Regions from separate parts of the Marinobacter sp. DSM 26671 genome, predicted to be linked through region 1. Evidence: predicted binding sites of a transcription regulator. Region 1 holds the regulator's gene; each other region holds the start of a gene.
The links. The regulator FliA, encoded in region 1, starts transcription of late flagellar genes. The targets are predictions, from matches to a motif close to CTAAAGTTTNNNNNNNNNNNGCCGNTAA.
Positions count from the first base shown of each region.

Region 2: fliD (flagellar filament capping protein FliD) is a predicted target of FliA. The motif match lies at 738-765, and genes of this name have one in related genera.
Region 3: BM035_RS07045 (flagellin N-terminal helical domain-containing protein) is a predicted target of FliA. The motif match lies at 5,347-5,374, and genes of this name have one in related genera.

Region 1 covers NZ_FONF01000017.1:65,504-73,305, reverse strand. Annotated here, with positions in the region: gene upp (uracil phosphoribosyltransferase) at 1-490, opposite strand, end outside; gene flhA (flagellar biosynthesis protein FlhA) at 709-2,889, shown strand; gene flhF (flagellar biosynthesis protein FlhF) at 2,950-4,257, shown strand; gene BM035_RS16695 (MinD/ParA family protein) at 4,326-5,138, shown strand; gene BM035_RS16690 (RNA polymerase sigma factor FliA) at 5,170-5,913, shown strand; gene cheY (chemotaxis response regulator CheY) at 6,076-6,459, shown strand; gene BM035_RS16680 (protein phosphatase CheZ) at 6,480-7,265, shown strand; gene BM035_RS16675 (chemotaxis protein CheA) at 7,282-7,802, shown strand, end outside.
Region 2 covers NZ_FONF01000005.1:43,187-50,988, reverse strand. Annotated here, with positions in the region: gene BM035_RS07045 (flagellin N-terminal helical domain-containing protein) at 1-45, shown strand, start outside; gene BM035_RS07040 (flagellar protein FlaG) at 118-552, shown strand; gene fliD (flagellar filament capping protein FliD) at 808-2,796, shown strand; gene fliS (flagellar export chaperone FliS) at 2,833-3,231, shown strand; gene BM035_RS07025 (argininosuccinate synthase) at 3,361-4,572, shown strand; gene BM035_RS07020 (AraC family transcriptional regulator) at 4,710-5,741, opposite strand; gene BM035_RS07015 (response regulator) at 6,041-7,012, opposite strand; gene BM035_RS07010 (YajQ family cyclic di-GMP-binding protein) at 7,124-7,606, shown strand; gene BM035_RS07005 (AmpG family muropeptide MFS transporter) at 7,685-7,802, shown strand, end outside.
Region 3 covers NZ_FONF01000005.1:51,241-57,922, reverse strand. Annotated here, with positions in the region: gene BM035_RS22895 (hypothetical protein) at 52-237, shown strand; partial or broken gene BM035_RS07070 (transposase) at 230-562, shown strand; gene BM035_RS07065 (nucleotidyltransferase family protein) at 653-976, shown strand; gene BM035_RS07060 (HepT-like ribonuclease domain-containing protein) at 966-1,307, shown strand; gene BM035_RS07055 (hypothetical protein) at 1,460-3,460, opposite strand; gene BM035_RS07050 (flagellin N-terminal helical domain-containing protein) at 3,556-5,067, opposite strand; gene BM035_RS07045 (flagellin N-terminal helical domain-containing protein) at 5,462-6,682, shown strand, end outside.

The sequences.
Region 1 (7,802 bases):
CAGGCGCGGCAACCAGAACCAGGGCCCGGATCTCGGTGCTGCCGGCCTTTTTGAGCAGGTCAATGGTGGAGATCATTGAGCCGCCGGTGGCGAGCATTGGATCGACAATCATGGCCATGCGCTGGTCCAGTTCGCCCACCAGCTTTTCAAGGTAGGTGCTGGCCTCGAGAGTTTCCTCATTGCGGATCTGGCCGACAACACTGACCCGGGCCACCGGAATCAGGCTGAGGACACCGTCAAGCATGCCAAGGCCGGCCCGCAGGATCGGCACGATGGTGACTTTCTTGCCGTGAATCTGTTCCACGTTAACCGGCCCTGCCCAGCCTTCGATGGTCTTTTCCTGCAGATTGAAGTCTTTGGTGGCCTCGTAGGTCAGGAGTGCACCGACTTCCTGTGCCAGCTCCCGGAAATTCTTGGTGCTGATATCCGCACGGCGCATGATGCCGAGCTTGTGGCGGATCAGAGGGTGTTTTACCTCGTGGATTGGCATGGGGTCACCTGTGTGTCTGGTTGGAATTTTGGCGTCGCGATCAAATGGCGCAAGGATACCGCATCTGGCAAGGCGAGTCAGGCCGCAAATGGCTGCTTAACGGAAATCCCCTAAGGGGTGGTACGGATCTTGCGATAACCCTTCCAAACGACGCTCCGGTGTCAGATTTTCGACCTTCAAAACGCCTGCAGGCACGGCCAATCGGAGAAGTATCCGGCATGGACAGAGCTTTAGTCCTCAATAACGTCAAAACCCTGACGCGGGGCAACCTGGGCATACCCATCATGCTGATGGGCTTGCTGGGCATGATGATTCTGCCCATGCCGGCGTTCCTCCTGGACGTGTTCTTTACTTTCAACATCACCCTGTCGATTGTCATTCTGCTGGTGTGTGTCTACGCCCTGCGGCCGATGGAGTTTGCGTCCTTCCCGACAGTCCTGCTGGTAGCCACACTTCTGCGTCTCGCCCTGAACGTGGCGTCTACCCGGATTGTTCTGCTGAACGGCCACGAAGGCGGCGATGCCGCCGGTAAAGTGATCGAATCCTTCGGCGCCGTTCTGATCGGCGGCAATTACGCCGTGGGTCTGGTGGTGTTTGCGATCCTGATGATCATCAACTTCCTGGTCGTGACCAAGGGTGCCGGCCGGGTCTCCGAGGTGAGCGCCCGTTTCACGCTGGATGCTATGCCCGGCAAGCAGATGGCAATTGATGCGGACCTGAACGCCGGCCTGATCAATCAGGATGAGGCCAAGCATCGTCGTGCCGAAATCGCCCAGGAAGCGGATTTCTACGGCTCCATGGACGGTGCGTCCAAGTTTGTGAAGGGCGACGCCATTGCTGGCCTGCTGATTCTTGCCATCAACATCATTGGCGGTATTGCCATTGGTATGCTGCAGCACGATCTGGATTTCGGGCTGGCCATGGAGCGATATGCGCTGCTGACCATTGGTGACGGCCTGGTGGCACAGATACCCTCGCTGCTGCTGTCCACGTCGGCTGCAATCATGGTAACGCGGGTTACCTCCAGCCAGGACATGGGTGGCCAGATCCTCCAGCAAATGTTCAGCGCGCCCAAGGCGCTGTCCATTGCCGCCGCTATCCTGATCATTCTCGGTCTGATTCCCGGCATGCCCCACGTGGCCTTCCTGGGTCTGGGTGCACTGGCCGCTGGCGCTGCCTGGTATATCTGGAAGCACCAGCGACAGACCGTCGAAGAAGATGGCGCATTCCCGGTCAGGGGCGCGGGCGGGGCGGCTCCACGGCCGGCGGGTCGTGATCTGCCTCCAGGCGGTGATGCTGGCGGCGATCAGGGTCGTCAGTTACCGGCCCCCGGAGAGACCAAGGAGCTGGGTTGGGACGATGTGTCCACTGTCGATATTGTCGGTCTGGAAGTGGGTTACCGGTTGATCCCGCTGGTGGACAAGTCACAGGGTGGCCAGTTGCTCAGTCGTATCAAGGGCGTTCGTAAAAAGCTGTCCCAGGATCTCGGCTTCCTGATGCCCTCGGTCCACATTCGAGACAACCTCGATCTGATGCCCAATGTCTACCGCATCACCCTGATGGGCGTGACCATTGCCGAGGCGGAAATCCATCCGGACCGCGAACTGGCCATCGACCCCGGTCAGGTATTCGGAAAGATAGAAGGCATTGAAGGCAAGGATCCGGCGTTCGGTCTGGACGCCAGCTGGATTGAGCCAGACAAGAAAGACCAGGCCCAGACCCTCGGCTATACCGTGGTCGATGCCAGTACGGTGGTCGCGACCCACCTTAACCAGGTCCTGCAGAAACACGCCCACGAGCTGCTGGGCCACGAAGAAGTCCAGAAATGGCTGGATCAGCTTGAAAAGATTTCTCCGAAGCTGGCCGAGGAACTGGTACCCACCACCGTATCCATCAGTCTGCTGCTGAAAGTGCTGCAGAATCTCCTGAAGGAAGAAGTGCCGATCCGGGACATGCGGTCCATTGCCGAGGCCATCGTGAACGTGCATCCGAAGAGTCAGGATCCGAAGCTGTTGACCACCGTTGCGCGGCAGTCCCTGCGCCGGATGATTGTCCAGAGTATCTGCGGCAACGAATCGGAGATACCGGTGATCACCCTGGATCCGGATCTGGAACAGTTATTGCTGAAGTCTGTTCAACAGAGTCAACAATCCGGCGGACAGGAAGATATTGGCCTGGTCCTGGAGCCGAATATGGTTGAAAAACTCCAGCGCTCGCTTCAGGAGAGCGTCCAGCGTCAGGAGATGCTCGGCAAGCCAGCCATTCTGCTGGTGTCCGGGCCCCTGAGGCCGGTGCTGGCGAAGTTCGCCAGCTACGGGGTAGAGCGGCTCCATGTGCTCTCGTACCAGGAAATTCCGGATAACAAACAGATTACGATCGTGGCGTCCGTTGGCCAGTAACGGCGCGGATGACAGAGCGGACAGCGCCGGCACGGCGTTGCCGGTGGAGGAAGAGGCATCATGAAAGTAAAACGGTTTTTTGCTCAGACCATGGCCGAGGCGCTCAAGCAGGTCAGTGAACAGATGGGGCCGGACGCCGTGATCCTTTCCAATCGTCGGGTCGACGGCGGTGTCGAAATTGTGACGGCGCTGGACTATGACGAGAATATGGCGCGCCAGCGACTGGGCAACCAGGCAGAAGAAGCCACCAACGGGTCCCGCTTGGCCGAGATGCAGGCCGACCAGCACAGGCGTCTTGAGGACGAGCTGAGCCGGTCCCGGGACCGCATCCGTGAAGTACGGGAAAAGCGGGCATCGCAGGGCGCGAGCTACGCCGGTTCGTTCGCTGCCATTCAGGAAGAGGTGAGCGGTGGTTTTGGTGATATTGAACCTCTGCCACAGGCGCCGAGGGAAGCCTATTCCGATGAGCTGGCGCAGATGCGGGCCGAGATCAGCTCGCTCAAAGACATGATGCAGGGCCATCGGCCGCAACAGGAGCCGGAGGTTTCTGCGACCACCGCCGTGCAGCAGAGGCTTGCCGAGCGCTTGCAGGAGTTCGGCCTCGGCAGTGATCTGGCGGGGTCAATTTCCCGTCGTCACAAGGCGGGGCGCCTGGAAGACGGTTGGAAGCAGTCCCTGAAAATGCTGTGTACCGGGGTTCGGACCTCCCGAATGGAGTGGCTGGATGAGGGCGGCGCCTATGCGTTGGTGGGTCCGACAGGGTCCGGGAAAACCACCACCATCGGAAAACTCGCCGCTCGTTACGTGCTCAAGCATGGCTCCGATTCCGTGGCCCTGGTTACCACGGATCGCTATCGGGTGGCGGCGCACGAGCAGTTATTCGTGTTCGGTCGGATCCTGAATGTGCCGGTTCGGGTCGTGGATGAAAGTCACAGTCTGGACGATATTCTGGACGAACTGTCAGACCGTCATCTGGTGCTGATTGATACCGCCGGACTGACCAGTGCGGACAAAGGCTACCAGGAACAGCTGGCCGAACTGGCTCGCAGCCATCACAATATCAAAACCCATCTGGTGGTCTCGGCAACCAGTCAGCCTCGCATCATGAAATCCGTGTGGCATTGCTATAAGATGGCAAATCTTGCGGGCTGTGTGATGACCAAAATCGACGAGGCCCTGACGCTGGGCGAGTCTCTCGGGTTTGTGATGGAAACCGGTCTGCCGGTAGCCTATTACACAGACGGCCAGAAGATTCCTGAAGACCTGCACCACGCAGAAGCCGTTCCGCTGGTGCGGTTGGCCGTGGATCGGCTGAAAACACTCCAGCAACAGCAAGCGGTCGCAGAGGGCCTGAAAGAGCACGCCTGAGACCGGACAGATTGACAGCAGGCGTCGGAGACAAAGCCGGCGAAACGTGGCGAGAGACCAAAAACAGTATGAGCAGAGCACATCCGGTACAGGTGATTGCAGTTTCCGGCGGAAAGGGTGGTGTCGGCAAGAGTAACGTGTCGGTGAACCTCGGAATCGCCCTGGCGCAGAAAGGCCGGAGAGTGGTGCTGCTCGACGCCGATCTGGGGCTCGCCAATATCGACGTCTTGCTGGGCATCACTGCCAATCGCAACCTCCAGGATGTTCTGGCGGGCGACTGTGATCTGAAGGACGTTCTGGTGAATGGTCCCGGTGGCATCAAGATTGTCCCCGCCTCTTCCGGTACCCAACGAATGACCCAGCTCAGCCCCATGGAACATGCCGGGCTGATTAATGCGTTCAGCGAACTGGGTGATCAGATCGATGTCCTGATCGTTGATACCGCCGCCGGTATTTCCGAGTCAGTGGTCAGTTTTCTGAGAGCGTCGCAGGAGCTGCTGCTGGTTGTCTGCGACGAGCCGACCTCGATCACCGATGCCTATGCCCTGATCAAGCTGATGAACCGTGATTATGGAACCAACCGCTTCCGTATTCTTGCCAATCAGGTCCGGAATGAGCAGGAAGGCCGGCATCTGTTTGAAAAACTGACCCGGGTCACCGAGCGCTTCCTCGATGTGGCACTACAATACGTAGGAATAGTCCCCTACGATGAGGCCGTGAAGAAAGCGGTTCAGCGGCAGCGTGCGGTGCTGGACGCCTATCCCAGGGCGAAAGCTTCACTGGCCATCAAGGCGCTGGCGGACAAGGTAGATAGCTGGCCGTTGCCGTCCTCTCCCCGCGGGCATCTGGAATTTTTTGTGGAGCGGCTCGTCGAAGTCTGAATCGGATCCAGTCAAACAAAAAACCGGATACATGACATTGGCGAAAAACCTCGGAATCTATAACCAGTCAAGTGCGCAGAAGCCGGCTCAGCTCATTGAGCAGCACGCGCCGCTGGTCAAGAAAATTGCCCTTCACCTGATGGCTCGCCTGCCGGCGTCCGTCCAGCTTGAAGACCTGATGCAGGCCGGCATGATTGGTCTGCTCGAGGCCGCCCAGCGTTACAGCTCCACCAAAGGTGCTACCTTCGAGACTTACGCCGGTATCCGTATTCGCGGCGCCATGGTGGACGAAATCCGCAAGGGTGACTGGGTGCCACGTTCTGTTCATCGCAACGCCCGTCGCATTTCCCAGGCCATCAAAGCCGTTGAAGATCGACTTGGCCGCGAAGCCCACGATCAGGAAGTGGCCGAAGAGCTGGGCATGGGGCTGCCCGAATACCACTCCTACCTTTCCGATTCCAACAGCGGTCGACTTTTTAGCCTCGACGAGCTCAATGAATCCGGAGAGCTGCCGATAGAACAGACAGAGACGCAGGATAATCCCCTTGAGGGTTTGTCCTCCGATGCCTTCCGGCGGAGCCTCGCTGAGGCGATTGAAGACCTGCCGGAGCGGGAAAAGCTGGTGTTGAGCCTTTACTACCAGGAAGAACTGAACCTCAAGGAGATTGGCGCGGTGCTCGGCGTCAGTGAGAGCAGGGTAAGCCAGATTCACAGCCAGGCAGCCCTGCGCCTTCGGGGGCGGCTCTCGGATTGGCGTCAGGAATCGGACAACTGACCGCGTTCAGTCTGTGTCGCCAACGAGGTGGTCTGTAGTTTTTGGTAACCGATGCTTTACAACCGAAGCAAAGGTCCGACAATAAGCGGTTAAAACAGCGGCCTGCTAGACTTTGAACGCAAAGGTCAAACGAATTCCGGGTGTTACTAACTGGAGGTCCCATTGGACAAAAACATGAAAATCCTCATTGTGGACGACTTCTCCACAATGCGACGGATCATCAAGAACCTGCTGCGTGATCTTGGCTTCACCAACACCGATGAAGCTGACGACGGCAACACGGCACTGCCAATGCTCAAAAGCGGCAAATACGATTTTCTGGTGACCGACTGGAACATGCCTGGCATGTCAGGCTTCGACCTGCTCAAGGCCGTTCGGGCGGACGAGAATCTGAAAACCCTGCCGGTATTGATGGTAACTGCTGAGGCCAAGCGCGACCAGATCGTTGCCGCTGCCCAGGCAGGCGTAAACGGGTATGTGGTCAAGCCGTTCACCGCTGCCGTGCTCAAGGAAAAGATTGAGAAAATCTTTGAAAGAATCCAGTAACCAGAGGTCGGATGGCTCTCATGAGCGATAGCAAAAAGAACCATCGGGGCCTTGAACCGGAGGTGACGGAAAAGCTCCAGCGGCAGGCAGCGGAACTGGCCGAGAGTGTTGATGCGGGTGATTATGCCAAAGCCATGACCCTGATCAATGAACTCAGCGAGGTCAGGGATCAGAGTCTGTACCGTGAGGTAGGGCGGCTGACGCGGAGCCTGCACGAAGCAATCCGGAACTTCCAGATTGATCCCCGTAACGCCGAGCAGCAGGAAGCACTGTCAAAGATGACTGATGCCTCTGATCGTCTCGAATACGTTGTGCAGATGACCGGTGAAGCAGCCAACCGGACCATGGACCTGGTTGAGGAAACCATGCCGGTGGCCAATGCCCTCAGAGACGAGGCCGCCGCGTTGCGTGATGAGTGGCAGCGCCTGCGTCGCCGGGAAATGCAGCCGGCTGAGTTTCGCGAGCTGTACGGCCGGATTGATCGTTTTTTTGTCAGCATGGCAACCGATGCCGACACCATGTACAGCAACCTGTCGGAAATCCTGCTGGCTCAGGACTATCAGGATCTGACAGGTCAGGTCATCCAGAAGGTCACCGCCCTGGTGAAAGAGGTTGAGGAGCAGATGCTCAGCCTGGTGGTGATGGCCAGTCATGTGGACCAGCTCACGGGCACGGTGCACCAGATTGAAGAAAAAGAAGAGTCTGCAGAGAAGGGCGTCGGGCCCCAGATCAAGGCCGATGAGCGTGAAGATGTAGTTTCGGGGCAGGACGACGTAGACGACCTGTTGTCCAGTCTCGGTTTCTGAATAATGAGGGTAACGCATGGCGTTTGATGCTGATGAAGAGATTTTGCAGGACTTCCTGGTAGAAGCCGGCGAGATCCTCGAAAAGCTGTCAGAGCAGTTGGTAGATCTTGAGCGACATCCTGACGACAGTGATCTGCTCAACGCCATCTTCCGTGGTTTCCATACCGTGAAAGGCGGAGCCGGCTTCCTTCAGCTTGAAGCGCTGGTGAACTGCTGCCATTCCGCGGAAAACGTTTTCGACATCTTGCGTAATCACAAGCGCAAGGTGGATTCCGAACTGATGGACGTGGTTCTAGAAGCACTCGACTACGTCAATGCCATGTTTGAGCAGGTCCGCAATCATGAGGAGCTGACGCCGGCTCCGGACGAACTGATTGCCCGTCTGGATGCCCTGGCCCAGCCTGAAGGCGAGGGGGCACCGCCCGCTGCCGCTCAACCTGAGCAGGAAGAGAGCGAACCGGCAGAAGACGGTGGCGACATCACCGACGACGAGTTCGAACAGCTTCTGGACGCACTGCAGGACGAGAAATCAGCGGA
Region 2 (7,802 bases), on a different contig from region 1:
CAGGCGAACGCCCGTCCGCAGCAGGTTCTGTCCCTCCTGCAGTAATTGGGGCATAGCGGTAATAGCCGGAACCTTCGGGTTCCGGCTTAGCGCCGTTTTAGGATAGCGAGGTAAGCTATGAATGACGTTAACCTGAACAGCCCGGATCTGAAGCTGGTTCGCACCAGTGAGCAAGCACCGGCTCGGGCAATTTCGTCATCTCAGGCCGAAGGCAGGAATGCCTCCGACCTTGCTGGTTCGTCTGCCGCAGTCAGTAAGGTTGAGAACTCCCAGGTAACTTCGGACTTGTCGAAAGCTGAAAAGCTCCAGGCTCGGAATGAGGCCACACGGGAGCAACTGGATGATGCGGTTAGCCAACTGAACGATTTTGTTCAGAATGTGCAGCGGGATTTGCAGTTTGAAGTGGATAATGAATTAGGCCAGACGATCGTAAAGGTAGTCGATCAGTCGACCAAAGAAGTTATCCGGCAGATTCCGGATGAGCTGGCATTGAGGTTGGCAGAAAACTTGCAGCAGGATGAGCCGCTGACGTTGTTTAATATTAAAGTGTAAGGGCGGTTGCTCTTACGCAGATTTAAATGACGGTATTTCAGCACCGCCGCACCCGTGAGGGGCCGGCGGTGTTCTGCGTTTTTGGGGTGAGAGGGTTCTCCCTCTCCCCCGGCCCCTCTCCCGCGAGGGGAGAGGGGAGGTGTTGTTAACTGTTACAGGGTGTTACAAATCGGCGAAAGAAAAAGGCAAAGTTTTGCCGCTTTTTGCCGATAAACTGAACAATGAAGAGATTCGCCCCCTTGAGGAGGCATGAGCATGGCAAACATATCATCGTTGGGTCTTGGTTCAGGCGTTCTGAATTCGGATCTGGTTGATCAACTGGTACAGGCAGAGCGTGCGCCTACGGAAAATAGGCTTACACAGAAGACAGAGCAAACCCAGGCTTTGCTGTCTGCCTATGGCAAACTCCGCAGCGCCGTTACCGAACTGCGCCTGCCCATGCGCCAGCTCAGTGCTCCCGATAACCTCAAAGCGTTTTCTGCAAATTCTTCCAATGAAGGTATTGCGGTATCAGTGGACAGCACCAAGGCGAGTCGTGGCACTTACAGTGTTGAGGTAACCAGTCTTGCCGGTGCGCAGGCCTTGGCTTCCAGGGATGTATTTGCAGATCGCGACGCGACCAGCGTCGGGCAGGGCACGCTGACGCTTAATGTTGGTGATAAAACCACGAATATTACTGTTGATAACAGTAACGACACGCTTCAGGGGCTTGCCAACGCGATCAATGATTCGGATGCAGGTGTCTCTGCGGGTGTGATCGATACGGGTAACGGCTTCCAGTTGGTCCTTTCTGCTGACGAGACCGGAACGGCCAATGCGGTAAGTATTTCCGTATCCGGTGATACAGGTGGTACAGACACCGATAATCAGGGACTGTCCCGTTTTGCGTTTAACACCGGTATGGATTCAGATGCCGGTTTGCAAGAGACGATTGCTGCATCAGATGCCGTTATGAAAATCAACGGCGTTGAGGTTACCCGGTCTACTAACAGTTTTGAAAACGTAATTGATGGCTTGACCTTCGATATCACCGAGACTGGTTCCTCTACTATCAAGGTTCAGCAAGACTTGGGTGCGGTTGCTGATCGCGTACAAGGCTTCGTTGATAAATTTAATTCGCTTCAGTCCACTATTGATAGTCTCGCTGGCTTTAACGCTGAGGCAGGCGTTGGCAGTCTGCTCACGGGTGACAGTACCGTCCGTTCTATTCAGAATCAATTGCGTCAGGTTCTGACGCGGGTTGTGCCGGGCCTGGAAAATTCCAGTGTTCGTAGCCTGGCGGATGTGGGCATCACGACCAACTTTGAAACTGGTGGTCTGGAGTTTGACCGAGCCAAGTTTGAAGAGCAGCTGAAGAATAATCCGGACGATGTGACGGCACTGTTTGCAGAGCAAGGCCGGACAACCGATAGCCAGGTCGAGTTCGTCCGGAGTGGCTTGAATACTGAGCCAGGCCGCTACGATATCAACATTACCCAGGCGGCGACGCAGGGCGCACTATCTGGGGCTGCGTTTACGGCCCCACTTACCATCGGCGCCGGCAATGACGAGCTGACGTTCCAGGTTAATGGTGAAACGTCTGTGAGCGTTCAGCTCACTCAGCAAACCTACAATACAGCTCAGGAGCTGGCAGACGAGATACAGGCTCAGCTGAATGCCAATAATGCTCTGAATGCGTCTGGCTCGGGTGTCCAGGTTGGCATTGGAAGCGGCGGCGAGCTGACCTTTACCTCCTCCGATTACGGCAGTGATTCGAACGTCAGCCTGACATCAGTAGAAGATGGTTCCGCTTATGGGTTGTCTGCTGCCACCGGCACTTCAGGTATCGATGTGGCAGGCACCATTGGTGGCCGAACCGCGGAAGGCGACGGCCAGGTACTCTTTCTGGGAAGTGGCAATGGTGGTGCGTCTGGTCTGCAGGTTCGTATTCTGGGCGACCAGACTGGCAGTCGTGGCTCGATTACTTTTGTGGAAGGCGTTGCAGAGCGGACGGTTGATCTGGTTTCCAGTTTTGTGGGTGCTGATGGCGCCATCGAATCGCGGACTGAAAGCCTCAATCGCGATCTGGAACAAATTCAGGAAAATCAGGCGCGACTTGAGGAACGTATTGCTGCTTACCGTGAGCGCTTGGTTAGTCAGTTCACAGCGGCAGATTCCCTGATTTCCCAGCTCAACAGCACACAGGATTACGTAAGCCAGCAGCTCGCTGCGCTTGCACCCCAAAACAACCGGAACAACAACTGATCGGCCCGGGCCGATTAGCGAACCAAGAGGTCGAGTATGAACGGTTTACAGGCATACCAGCGCGTAAACACCCAAACCAGCATCACCGATGCAGATCCGCATAAGCTGATCCAGCTTTTGTACAACGGTGCTATTGAGCGCATCAACATGGCCAAGTCTCGTATCCAGGCAAAGGATTACGGCGGCAAGGCCCAGTTGATCAACAAGGCCATCGAGATTATTGGTGGACTGCGTTCCTTCCTGGATTTCGAACAGGGTGGCGATCTGGCTGCGCGTCTTGAGGCGCTGTATGACTATATGGAGCGCTCTTTGCTGGAAGCCAGTGCCAAGAATGATTTGGCCAAGCTGGATGAGGTTCTTACCCTTCTGCGTTCTGTTAAAGAAGGGTGGGATGGTATTCGGGAAGAGGCTATTGGTCAGCAGGCTGCTGGCTGATCAATAACCCCCTCTCCCCAACCCCTCTCCCGCCAGGGGAGAGGGGCTTTATAGCCATTCCTCACGCTCTCCCGTACAATAACGCCCTTATTTTCAACACATCCATTCTGTTCAGTCTGGAGCAAGGGCATGTCTGATATTAAAAAGGTGGTGCTGGCCTATTCCGGTGGCCTGGATACTTCCGTAATCGTTCGGTGGTTGCAGGATACCTATAACTGTGAGGTGGTAACTTTTACCGCCGACATCGGCCAGGGCGAGGAAGTTGAGCCGGCGCGGGCGAAAGCCGAAGCGTTGGGCGTTAAGGAAATCTACATCGAGGACCTGCGCGAGGAGTTTGTGCGCGATTACGTGTTCCCGATGTTCCGCGCGAACACCATCTACGAGGGTGAGTACCTGTTGGGTACGTCCATTGCCCGTCCTCTGATTGCCAAGCGTTTGATCGATATCGCCAATGAAACCGGCGCCGATGCCATTTCCCACGGCGCAACCGGTAAGGGCAACGACCAAGTGCGTTTCGAGCTGGGTGCTTACGCGCTGAAGCCTGGAGTAAAGGTGATTGCACCCTGGCGTGAGTGGGATCTGAATTCCCGCGAGAAGCTGCTGAAGTACTGCGAAGAGCGCAATATCCCGGTGGAAATGAAGAAGGGCAAGAGCCCGTACTCCATGGATGCCAACCTGCTGCACATTTCTTACGAAGGCATCAATCTGGAAGATCCCTGGGCGGAAGCCGAGGAAGATATGTGGCGCTGGAGTGTGTCTCCGGAAGCCGCGCCGGATGAGCCGACCTATGTTGAGCTGACCTACAAGAAGGGCGACATTGTTGCCATCGACGGTCAGGACATGAAGCCCCACGTGGTTCTGGAAACTCTGAACAAGCTGGCGGGTGCGAACGGTATCGGTCGCCTGGATATCGTCGAGAACCGCTACGTGGGCATGAAGTCCCGCGGCTGTTACGAAACCCCGGGCGGTACCATCATGCTGCGTGCCCACCGTGCCATTGAATCCATTACCCTGGATCGTGAAGTGGCGCACCTGAAAGACAGCATCATGCCGCGCTACGCCGAGGTGATCTACAACGGTTACTGGTGGTCCCCGGAGCGCGAGGCTCTTCAAGCTCTGATCGATCAGACCCAGCATTATGTAAACGGCACTGTTCGCCTGAAGCTCTACAAGGGCAATGTGGATGTGGTTGGCCGTAAATCTGAGGATTCTCTGTTCGACGAGAAGATTGCTACCTTTGAGGAAGATCAGGGTGCGTACGATCAGAAGGATGCAGAAGGCTTCATAAAGCTTAATGCGCTGCGTCTGCGGATTGCTGCTGGCAAAGGCCGCAAGCTTTAAAAGCATTGCCTGCTAATTCGGAGTAGGCGCCAGGCAGGCAGCGCTTTTCAGGACACGCTACGAGCACATCCATGTGCGCTTGACGTTGGCCATCCCTGGCCAACGACAGTCCTGAAAAGCGCTACCTGTCTGGCTTTTCAGGCTTCTGAGTTTGCTGCTCGTTGCCGAAACTCTCCCGGTGCTTTCCCCGTTACCGCTTTGAACTTCCGGTGAAACGACGTGGTTTCACTGTACCCCAGCCTCAGTGCAATATCCGGAATGGCCAGCTCGCTGTTGCGAAGATAGTCCTCGGCCATTTTTTGCCGCACTTCATCCAGCAATTTCTGGTAAGACACGCCTTCCTGGCCGAGTTTTCTCTGCAGGGTTCGGCTGGTCATACCCAGGTCTTCAGCCACCATGTCTTGCCGGGTTATGCCGTGCATGAGCTGTTGTTGGATGCTGTGACGGACCTTCGAAGTCAGGTCGCTGTCGGTATCCAGGGACGCCAGCTGACTCAGGGCATGGGCTTCCAGCGTTTTGCGGAGCAGGGGGTCTGGTTGCCGCAGGCGGGTCTCCAGCAGGGTTTTCTTGAGTGTGATGCTGTCCTCATCGGCTGAGAAGGTGACCGGGCAGTGCCAGCGCTCTCGGTAGGCTGTTTCAAATTCGGAACCTGGCGAGGATCGGCGGAGTTTTACCACGCTTGGTGATGCTTCCTGATTGTCTGCAAGCCAGCGGGCGTAGTTCACCCAGGAGGCAAATACGTTGTCCACCAGTTGCGGGCGGACGACGGGATCGGTGTAGTTGCAGTTCCAGGTCAGTTTGATGTCTTCGCCTTTCATGGCGAGGCTGGTGGTGCCCATGTCTCCAACGAGTTTTTCGAATGGCGCAATGCGCGCTACGGCCTCCCCCAGGGTGGCGCAGCTCATGGTGATGTAGCCAAGCACGCTGTAGGAGCCGGGTTGAACGAAGTCGCCGGTCTCGAGGCCCAGGATCGGGCTGCCGGTTTGTTCGCACAATAAACGGATAAAGTGCTGGAACTGCTCGCCGTTAATGCGGCCGTCGTCGGTGTCCAGGATGTTCTGGTCCAGTTCAGCCTGGTCGAAAAGGCGATTGATATCCACGCCGGCGGATTCGGCAGCACGAACGTATTGGCGCAGGGCGGCGACAGAGGCGGTTCCGAGGGTTTTCATGGTTACAGCACTGTTTTTGGAGTCGTTATAGCCGGAGTATAACGGAACTGGTGCGGAAACGTCTGGAGCGGAAAATAAAAAGGCCAGCTAAAAAGCTGGCCCAAAAAACAAGGAAAGAACGAAAGTGCCTGAAAAATTCGTTAATCCGGTGGATTCGATTCCCCATATGGCGGCGGAGGTACTACTCGGCTCCTCCACCATGGGGGATACTGCTTAAATCCACAATTGCAGAATAAGTCGTCCGGCCTTTCCTGTCTGTTTGTGAAGTGTGTATCAGTGTTACCGAGTGTGTCGCCGCTTCAGGCGGTCGCTCCGATCTCCGGCGCAGTCTCGGTAAACCGACGCGTATCGTAGGCATCCACCAGCCCCTGCACCGCTGCCCGTTCCATATCCTGGATCGAGGGTGTGCCGTTCTGGGCGTCAGCTTTGCACAACACCATGCCGGCTTCCACGGAAATATAGCCGGCTGTGGTTTTCAGGGCCTTGTGGTTGATGCCGTCGAACACGCGCCGGAAGGCGGTGGTGGTGCAGTGATCGCTGTTCGGGAAGTAGGCAATGATGGCGAACTGATTGTCGCCAACGCGGCACAGGGCATCAATGGGGCGAATCAGGGTGCTCAGTCGGCGGGCAATGCCGATGGCCAGTTCGCTCATCACTGTGGGCGGGTGTTTGCGCTTGAGTTCCTGCCAGTTGCGAATGCCGCACAGTACGTAGGCAGAACAGCCGCCTCGGGATTCAGCGTGGCGCAGCATCTTGGTCAGCCGCTCGCGACCGTATTTGGTGTTGCAGAGACCGGTTTCCAGATCAATGATGTTTGTGGATTCCAGTTCCCGGTTGTTCTCGATCAGCAGGGAGTTGGCCCGGAGCAGGGTGTTCTGGCGGTCGGCCATTCGGTCTGCGGCAAATATGCGGGGGATCAGTTGCTTGGTCATGTCGGACTTGTAGATGAAGTCGTCCACACCCCGGTCGAAGGCTTCTGAAAGAGCCTCTACGCTTTCCCGTGCCGTGAGGAGGATCACGTAGGTGTAGTGATTGTTCTGCTCGTCCTGTTGTCGCACCTGGTCCGTCAGCTCAAGGCCATCCATCTCGGGCATCAGCCAGTCGGCAATCAGCACGCTTACCGGGCGCTGTTCGATTAACTGCAGGGCTTCCGGTGCGTTATTCACGATGCGTACGTCGCGATATCCGGCATTTCGCAGCGTGCGGCCAACCACCATACTGCTGAATTTCGCGTCGTCTACTACCAGGATGGGAAGGTCCAGATTTGGCATTGTTATCTACTTTTAGCAGTCCGTTGTCAGGTGCGAGAGATGCCCGGGGTTGGTATCATCCCCAGCAAATTGAAGAAGTATACCTTCTTACCCTGTTGGAGAATAACGACCATGCCTTCTTTTGACATTGTTTCAGAAATCGATATGCACGAAGTCACCAATGCGGTCGACCAGGCCAAGCGGGAGCTGGGCAATCGCTGGGACTTCAAGAACGTGGAAGCCGACATTGAGCTGGACGACAAGGGCATTACCATCAGTGCCGAGCAGGAGTTCCAGCTGGAACAGTTGCTGGACATGCTGCGTATGGCCTTTGCCAAGCGTAATATCGATGCGCGAGCGCTGGCTGAGGATGGCGACAGCAAGTCCGGCAAGCTGGTTAAACAGCACCTGCTGCTGAAGCAGGGCATTGAAACCGATATGGCCAAGAAGATCGTGAAGATGATCAAGGACCAGAAGATGAAGGTCCAGGCCAGTATCCAGGGTGACAAAGTGCGAGTGACCGGCAAGAAGCGGGATGATCTCCAGGAAGCCATTGCCATGCTCAGGGAAGCTGAGCTGGATATCCCGCTGCAGTTCAATAATTTCCGCGACTGATCCGGAGGCTTCACCATCTTAAACGGCACCCGCCTGACCCTGATCCGGGACACGCTCCATACCTATACCCGTTGGCAGGTGATTGCCCTGCTATTCCTGGGCTTTTCGGCGGGGCTGCCGTTCCTGCTGGTGTTTTCCACGCTGAATGCCCGTCTCGCGGATGTGGGGGTGGAAACCGCCACCATCGGGTTCTTCA
Region 3 (6,682 bases), on a different contig from region 1:
AAAATCAGCGATAATACGGCCATCGTCAACCGCACAGGATTCATCACCACCATGGATCAGATTACCGTCTCCGAAGCCGAGTACCAGAACAAGAAGCGTAAAACCCGCCGCGAGATTTTTCTGGAACGGATGGACAAGCTGATTCCGTGGAAGCAGTTGGAGAAGAAGGTAGCCCGATATTACCCCAAGGGGCCAGACTGGCCGGCCACCGTATCCGCTGCCGACCATGCTGCGTGAAGGCAGCATTGTGGATGCTTCCATCATTTCTGCACCAAGCTCCACGAAGAATGAAAGCGGCCAGCGCGACCCTGAGATGCGACAATCCAGAAAAGGCAACCAGTGGTACTTTGGCATGAAGATGCATATCGGCGTGGACGATACGCTCGGCTTGATCCACAGCATCGATACCACCGCTGCCAATGTCCACGACACCGTGTCCGCCGGCAACCTTCTTCACGGTGACGAGCAGCGCGTGTTCGGTGATGCCGGTTATCTTGGCATTCAAAAGCGGGATAAGCATAAAGATCGCCAAAATGTATCCTGGTTCATTGCCAAACGCCCCGGTTGTTGGCCGTTCCGGCCGCCGCTTTCTTTATTGTTTGGGGGGCAAGGTTTAAACTCCAGACATATACCGTAAGCGACTGAGTAAAGTATGGCCGCATTTAATGCACTGGAGATGCTGAAAGAAAAACAGGACGAGATTCGGCGGCTTTGTGAAAAGCACCGGGTAATGTCGTTTGGTGTTTTTGGCTCTGCTGCTACGGGGCATTTCAATGAGAGCAGTGATCTGGATTTTCTTGTGGATTTTGATCCGGCTTTACCCGCCACCCAAAAAGCTGAGGCGTTTTTCGGGCTAAAAGAAGATCTTGAAGTGATGTTTTCTCGCTCCGTGGATCTGGTCACTGTGTCCTCCTTGACCAACCCTTATTTCAGAGCCTCGGTTCTTGAAGAGCGGCATTCCTTGTATGCAGCGTGAGGCTCTCAAGTACCTTTACGATATTCTTGCAGCTGCTGAGAAGGTTCAGCGTTTTGTTGCTGGTAGCAGTGAAGACGATTATCTGAGTGATGAGTTGTTGCAGTCTGCTGTTGAGCGCCAGTTCGAAATCATCGGAGAGGCAATGGGTAAGTTACACAAGATTGCTCCGGACGAGGCTGAGCGGTTTGTCGATTATAAAAAGATGATCGCATTTCGGAACGTGCTTATTCACGGCTATGCGACTATCGATCCGGTGATTGTTTGGGGTGTGGTGGAAAGCAATCTGAATGACGTTTTGAATCAGGCGCGGGAAGCTCTGAGCGCTGATTAATCATCGACAGTTGATATTGGACGAATGCCTCGAAAATGAGGGTAGAGGAAAATTGCATCTGACCCCGGGTTCACGCCTTTTGCTTTGGAATAAGGCGCTTTCTTGTCGGATTACGGCTTCGCCTAATCCGACACCCCAGGCCCGAAGTTAATTCACCGCCGCTTTAAAAAATAAACACTCAAATTCTGCCCCATCAGACTCTGCACCTCGCTGCCCAGTGCCTCCGCCTGAATTTGCTTCTGCACCGGTCCGGTTGCCAGGCTGTGGCCATCTACATCCCGCGCTTTCACAAGTTTCCATTCCACTTCGTTACTCGCCATGGCCATCAGCTCTTTCAACTGGGCTGTGTCCTGGGGCCGAAACCATCTGTCCCTGCAGCCCCCGAGGCTGTAGAAATCTGCGTCTGCGGTCAGTTCCTGCCAGGCGGCATCGCTGCGATTGGCAAGGACCATCCGGCGGAGTTGGCGCAATGTCTGTCGCGTGGGTTGTAGCTTATGCTCACTGACCAGTTTGCGAATCTGTTTGTCACCAGCCGTTTGTTCCGCGATGGCGGTATACATGTGCACCACAGCGCCGGAGCCGGTGGCCTGGTTAACCAGAGCCGCCAGAGACAGGCTGGTCATAGCCGGTGAGGGCAGGCGACCAACTTCAATCCAGTGCACTTGGTGGCCATCCGCCACAAAACGCTGGGCGATGGACCAGGGCCAGAACACGATGTTGTCCATACCCATCTCGTTGGCCATGCGTGTGGCTTTGGCGATGTTGGCCAGAGATTCATCCACCGCGATCACTTCCACATCGTCCAGATAGCCGGCCAGTTCCATCGCCCGCTGGCCAGACTGCGCACCGCACACCATGATCCGAAGGGTGGCCGGGAGATTTGCCGTGTCCAGCCCCAGTTCAGTCGCCATCAGTGTTTTCAGGCTGCTTTCGGTACGATAGGCCAACCGGGACCAGGACGGCCATGCCTGGGGAACATCGGTCTTCTCCAGGCAAAGCTCTTCGGCCTTCTCATCGAAATTCTGCTTGATGGCTTCCTCTTCGGCCCGATCGTAATAGCTGGCGGCCAGGACTGACTGTAATGCCAGGGGCCAATCCACCAGGTTCCATTGGCCAAGTTGTACCGCGAAGGGCTGATGGAAGAGAGCGCCATACATCGCGGTGATCATCAGTGAGCCGATGAGTCCGTCCTGTTCCTCGCCAAAGGCAAATTGGGCCTGGATGCTGTCGTTGATGGCAGAGACCAGTCGTTCTTCGTCATCTTCCGCAGCGAGGGCATAGCCGGTTCTGTCGGCGTATTGGGCGATGGCCAGCGTCAGACGCTGTGGTTCGTCCCGAAGTTCAACGGTTTGTGCGACTTCGGCAATGATCGCCCGACGCAGCAGGGTAACCAGCTCTTCCACCGCCGGATTGGGCATCAGGGTTTTCTGGAGGGCAAGAATCAGCAGTTCATCGTCGCTGGCGGCATCCAGGAAAATCTGTGCATCCGGGTTATCCAGATCGTACTGTTGATGGATAATCGCGCCAACGAAACGACCCAATTCCTGGTGCGGCAAACCATCCCTCTGAAGCAGGGCGATAGCATCACGGGCCAGTGCGGAATCGGCTTTGCTCACTTCCAGGTGTTGGGCGCAAGTGAGCATCCCGCTGTATACGGAATCCCATTCAGCTCCGGTTTCCAGAAGCTTGCGATAATGCAAATAAGCCACATCAAACTGCCCCTGCAGCCGCTTGGAATGGGCAACACCGCAGAAAGCGGCGGCAGATTGCCGGTCGCAGTCCAGGGCCTGGAGGAAATACTGCTCTGCAAGCGCCGGCCGTTCGGTTTTTAGTGCCCAGTAACCCAGGTTGCAATATTGCTGAACCTGGCCCGGCTGATGGTCCAGGCTGGCGTTGAACAGGGCATGGGCCTTCTCAAGCTGCCCGTCGTCCATCTCCACACGGCCAAGCAGCCCCAGCCCACCGGCATGCATCGGCTCCAGAGCCAGCGCCTCGTTCAGATAGCCCCGACATTCCTGCCGGGCCTTCAGCCGCTGGATATGGCTGAGGCCGTTGCTGTTGGACTCCCCATAGGCAAGGTTGGCCTGCAGAAGCAGGCGGGCAACCTGGGCCTGTTGGGATTGGGAAACCTGGACTTGATGCTTGGCTTGCATGGGACACCTCATAAAACCTGCCGCGGCAGTCACTGCGATCAAAAAGTAGGTCGGATTAGCCAGGGGCATAATCCGACATCACCCGCTCTGCCTCATTAACCCTGCAGCAACTGCAGAACCTGCTGTGGCCGTGCGTTGGCCTGGGCCAGAACGGACAGGCCGGCCTGCTGGAGGACCTGGGTCCGGGCCAATTCTGCGGATTCCGCTGCGAAGTCCGCATCGCGGATGCGAGAACGGGCTGCCGAGAGGTTCTCGGAGGTGGTGCTCAGGTTTGCGATGGTGGATTCGAGGCGGTTCTGAGCTGCACCTAGATCGGCACGGATGCCACTGATGGTCTCAAGAGCGGCATCAACAACGGCAAGGGCACTGGTCGCCCCATCAACAGTACTGATGTCGATTCCTGATACGGCTTCCGGGGTTGAACCCGCTGCAATGTTCTGCGCGCTGTTCAGAACGCTGCCTGCCGCCAGAGTCGCATCCGAGGTAGCGGCGAAGCTCACTGATGAATCGAGAGTCAGTTCGCCCGCGATTCGAGTAGCGTTGGTGCCTCCACTGGTCAATTCGATAGCGCTTGGGTCGCCACTACCTTGAACAGCTAGCTGCTGGGAACCAGAGGCTGTGAAGTCTTCGATCGTGATGTCCTTGCCTTGATCCTGCACCAGTGTGATGCTGCCATTGTTTTCCACTTCGGCAGTAATACCGGTTTTGCCAGAGGCTGCGTTCACTTCGCGTGCTATGGCTGACAAATCGTTCGCATCAGTGATTTGTGCTGAAATTGTTGCCGAGCTGCTGCCGTTTGAAATGGTGAGGGATACAGTTTGTGGCACGGCAATCGGTGTGGTTGCAGTATTGCTGAGTGTCGCTGAGGTTCGCGCCGTAGCATTGACACCGGTTGTTGCTGCAATATCGTTGATTGAGGCAGCTATTTCTTCAGCTGTGTCCCCGGCGCCAATTGGGACCACCTGACTATCCAGCGAACTCGATATAGTGAGGTTTTGACTTGCTATTGTGTTTTGGGTCGGGAGCGTGGCGTTCGCTGCCGTGGTAGAACCAGTGCCCTGGTTCAAAGTAGCGTTCGTCGCTGACAGAGTATTGTTCGCCAGATCGTCAGTTCGAGCGCCTTCAATAGATACGGCAATGGTCTGGTTTTCGTTCGCACCCGCCTGGAATTTCTGAGCCTGAAAGGTGCCGTCCAGAAGTTTTAACCCGTTGAACTCGGTCGTAGTGGCGATTCGCTCCAGCTCTTCTTTCAACTGGTTTACTTCAGATTGGAGAGCCTTCCGGTCGGAAGCGGAATTTGTAGCGTTGGCAGACTGAACGGCCAGTTCACGGATGCGCTGCAAAATGTTACCAGACTCGCCTAGGGCGCCCTCCGCCGTCTGGGCAAGGGAGATACCGTCATTGGCGTTCCTGATCGCCTGGTTGAGGCCTTTGATCTGAGAAGTGAAACGCTCAGAGATTGCCAGGCCTGCGGCATCGTCTTTGGCAGAGTTGATTCTCAAGCCTGAGGAAAGACGCTGTAGTGCAACGTTCGCATCTTCCTGCGAGGCATTAAGGTTTCGCTGTGCATTCAGTGACGCAATGTTGGTGTTGATGATCTGAGGCATGTCTCTTCTCCCTGCTCAGAGGTGCCGGCTGTTCGTCTTTCCGTCAGTAAAGGCAACGAGTGACCGGCAGGTATTCGTTTGATTGCCGTTTTTATCTGAGTAAGCGAAGGGCGTGCCACTTTCTGAAAATAAATACTAACTACATGGAAATGTTAACAAAACGAATTTTAGCGATTGTCTATTTGGCCGACCATCATGTTTTCAGATTCCTTCTTCTGGCATGCCTTTGCCGCTTTTTAGCGGGTTTTACATTCCTTTACAAAAAGTTGGCTTTTTTTCCTAAAGGATAGGAAGGGTGGGCCGTTAAGCGGTGTAACAGGGCGGCGCTCCCAAAGTGAAAAAGGGCGCCAGACCTTTTCCATGAAATAACGACACCTGTCGAAGGAGAAGCATAATGGCTCTCGGTATTAACACTAACGTTGCGTCACTTTCCGCTCAGAACCAGTTGGGCAAATCTCAGAGCCTGTCTGATCAGGCCCTGCAGCGTCTTTCCTCAGGCTTGAGAATCAACTCTGCCAAAGATGATGCCGCTGGTCTTGCAATTTCTACTCGCTTTCAGTCTCAGATCAGTGGTCTGAACGTTGCGCAGCGGAACGCGAATGACGGTATCTCGCTGGCACAAACTGCTGAGGGCGCGCTTGAAGAGACCACTAATATTCTGCAGCGTATTCGTGACCTGTCCATTCAGTCTGCCAACTCCACCAACTCTTCGTCCGATCGTTCCGCCCTTCAGGCAGAAGTGAATCAGCTTCAGCAGGAGATGCAAAGGATCGCTGAGACAACTCAGTTCAACGGCCTGAATTTGTTGGATGGTAGCTTTAGCGCCCAGAAGTTCCAGGTCGGTGCGAACGCGAATCAAACCATTTCCGTTGATGTCGGCAGTGCCAAGACTACCGATCTGGCCAACTACTCACTGACTGCAGGCAGTGAAGATGCCAACTTCGGCTTGGGCACAGCTGCAAATGCTGCAGCCGCAATTCCCGGCACTAATACTGTTGCAGGCCAGGACGTTACCATCAATGGTCCTGTTGCTCAGGGCTCTTTCACCCTCAGCGGTGGCGAGTCTGCAGAGCAGATTGCCGGTCAAATTAATGATATTTCTGGATCTACAGGTGTTTCTGCAACGGCCTCGACTTCTGCCACTCTGTCTAACTTGACTGCCGGTGGTTCGGTGAGCTTGACCATTGAAAGCGGTGGTCAATCAGCAACAGCGACTGCAAGTGTAACAACCGGTGACCTCTCCGCACTTGCCGATGCAATCAATGGCTTGACCGGTACAACGGGTGTTTCAGCTGAGATCAACTCCAGCAACGAGATTGTCCTTTCACAGTCGACTGGAAAGGATATTGGGCTGACTTTCTTAGGCGCAGCCGACGGTGATCAGATTAGTGTTGCAGGTGCAGGTGACGGAACAACCGCTCAAACAGCGATCCAGCTTACTTCTGCGAATACTACTGCAGCAAACACTGATTCAACAGTTGTTACCGGTACGGTTGAATTGTCTGCTGATCAGGCGTTCTCGGCCAGTTCAAGTGTTGCGGATGGCGCTGGTTCAATCTTTAACAGCTTGGCAAACACAGTAAACAATGGATCTGCGAACACAGTAGCTCAGATC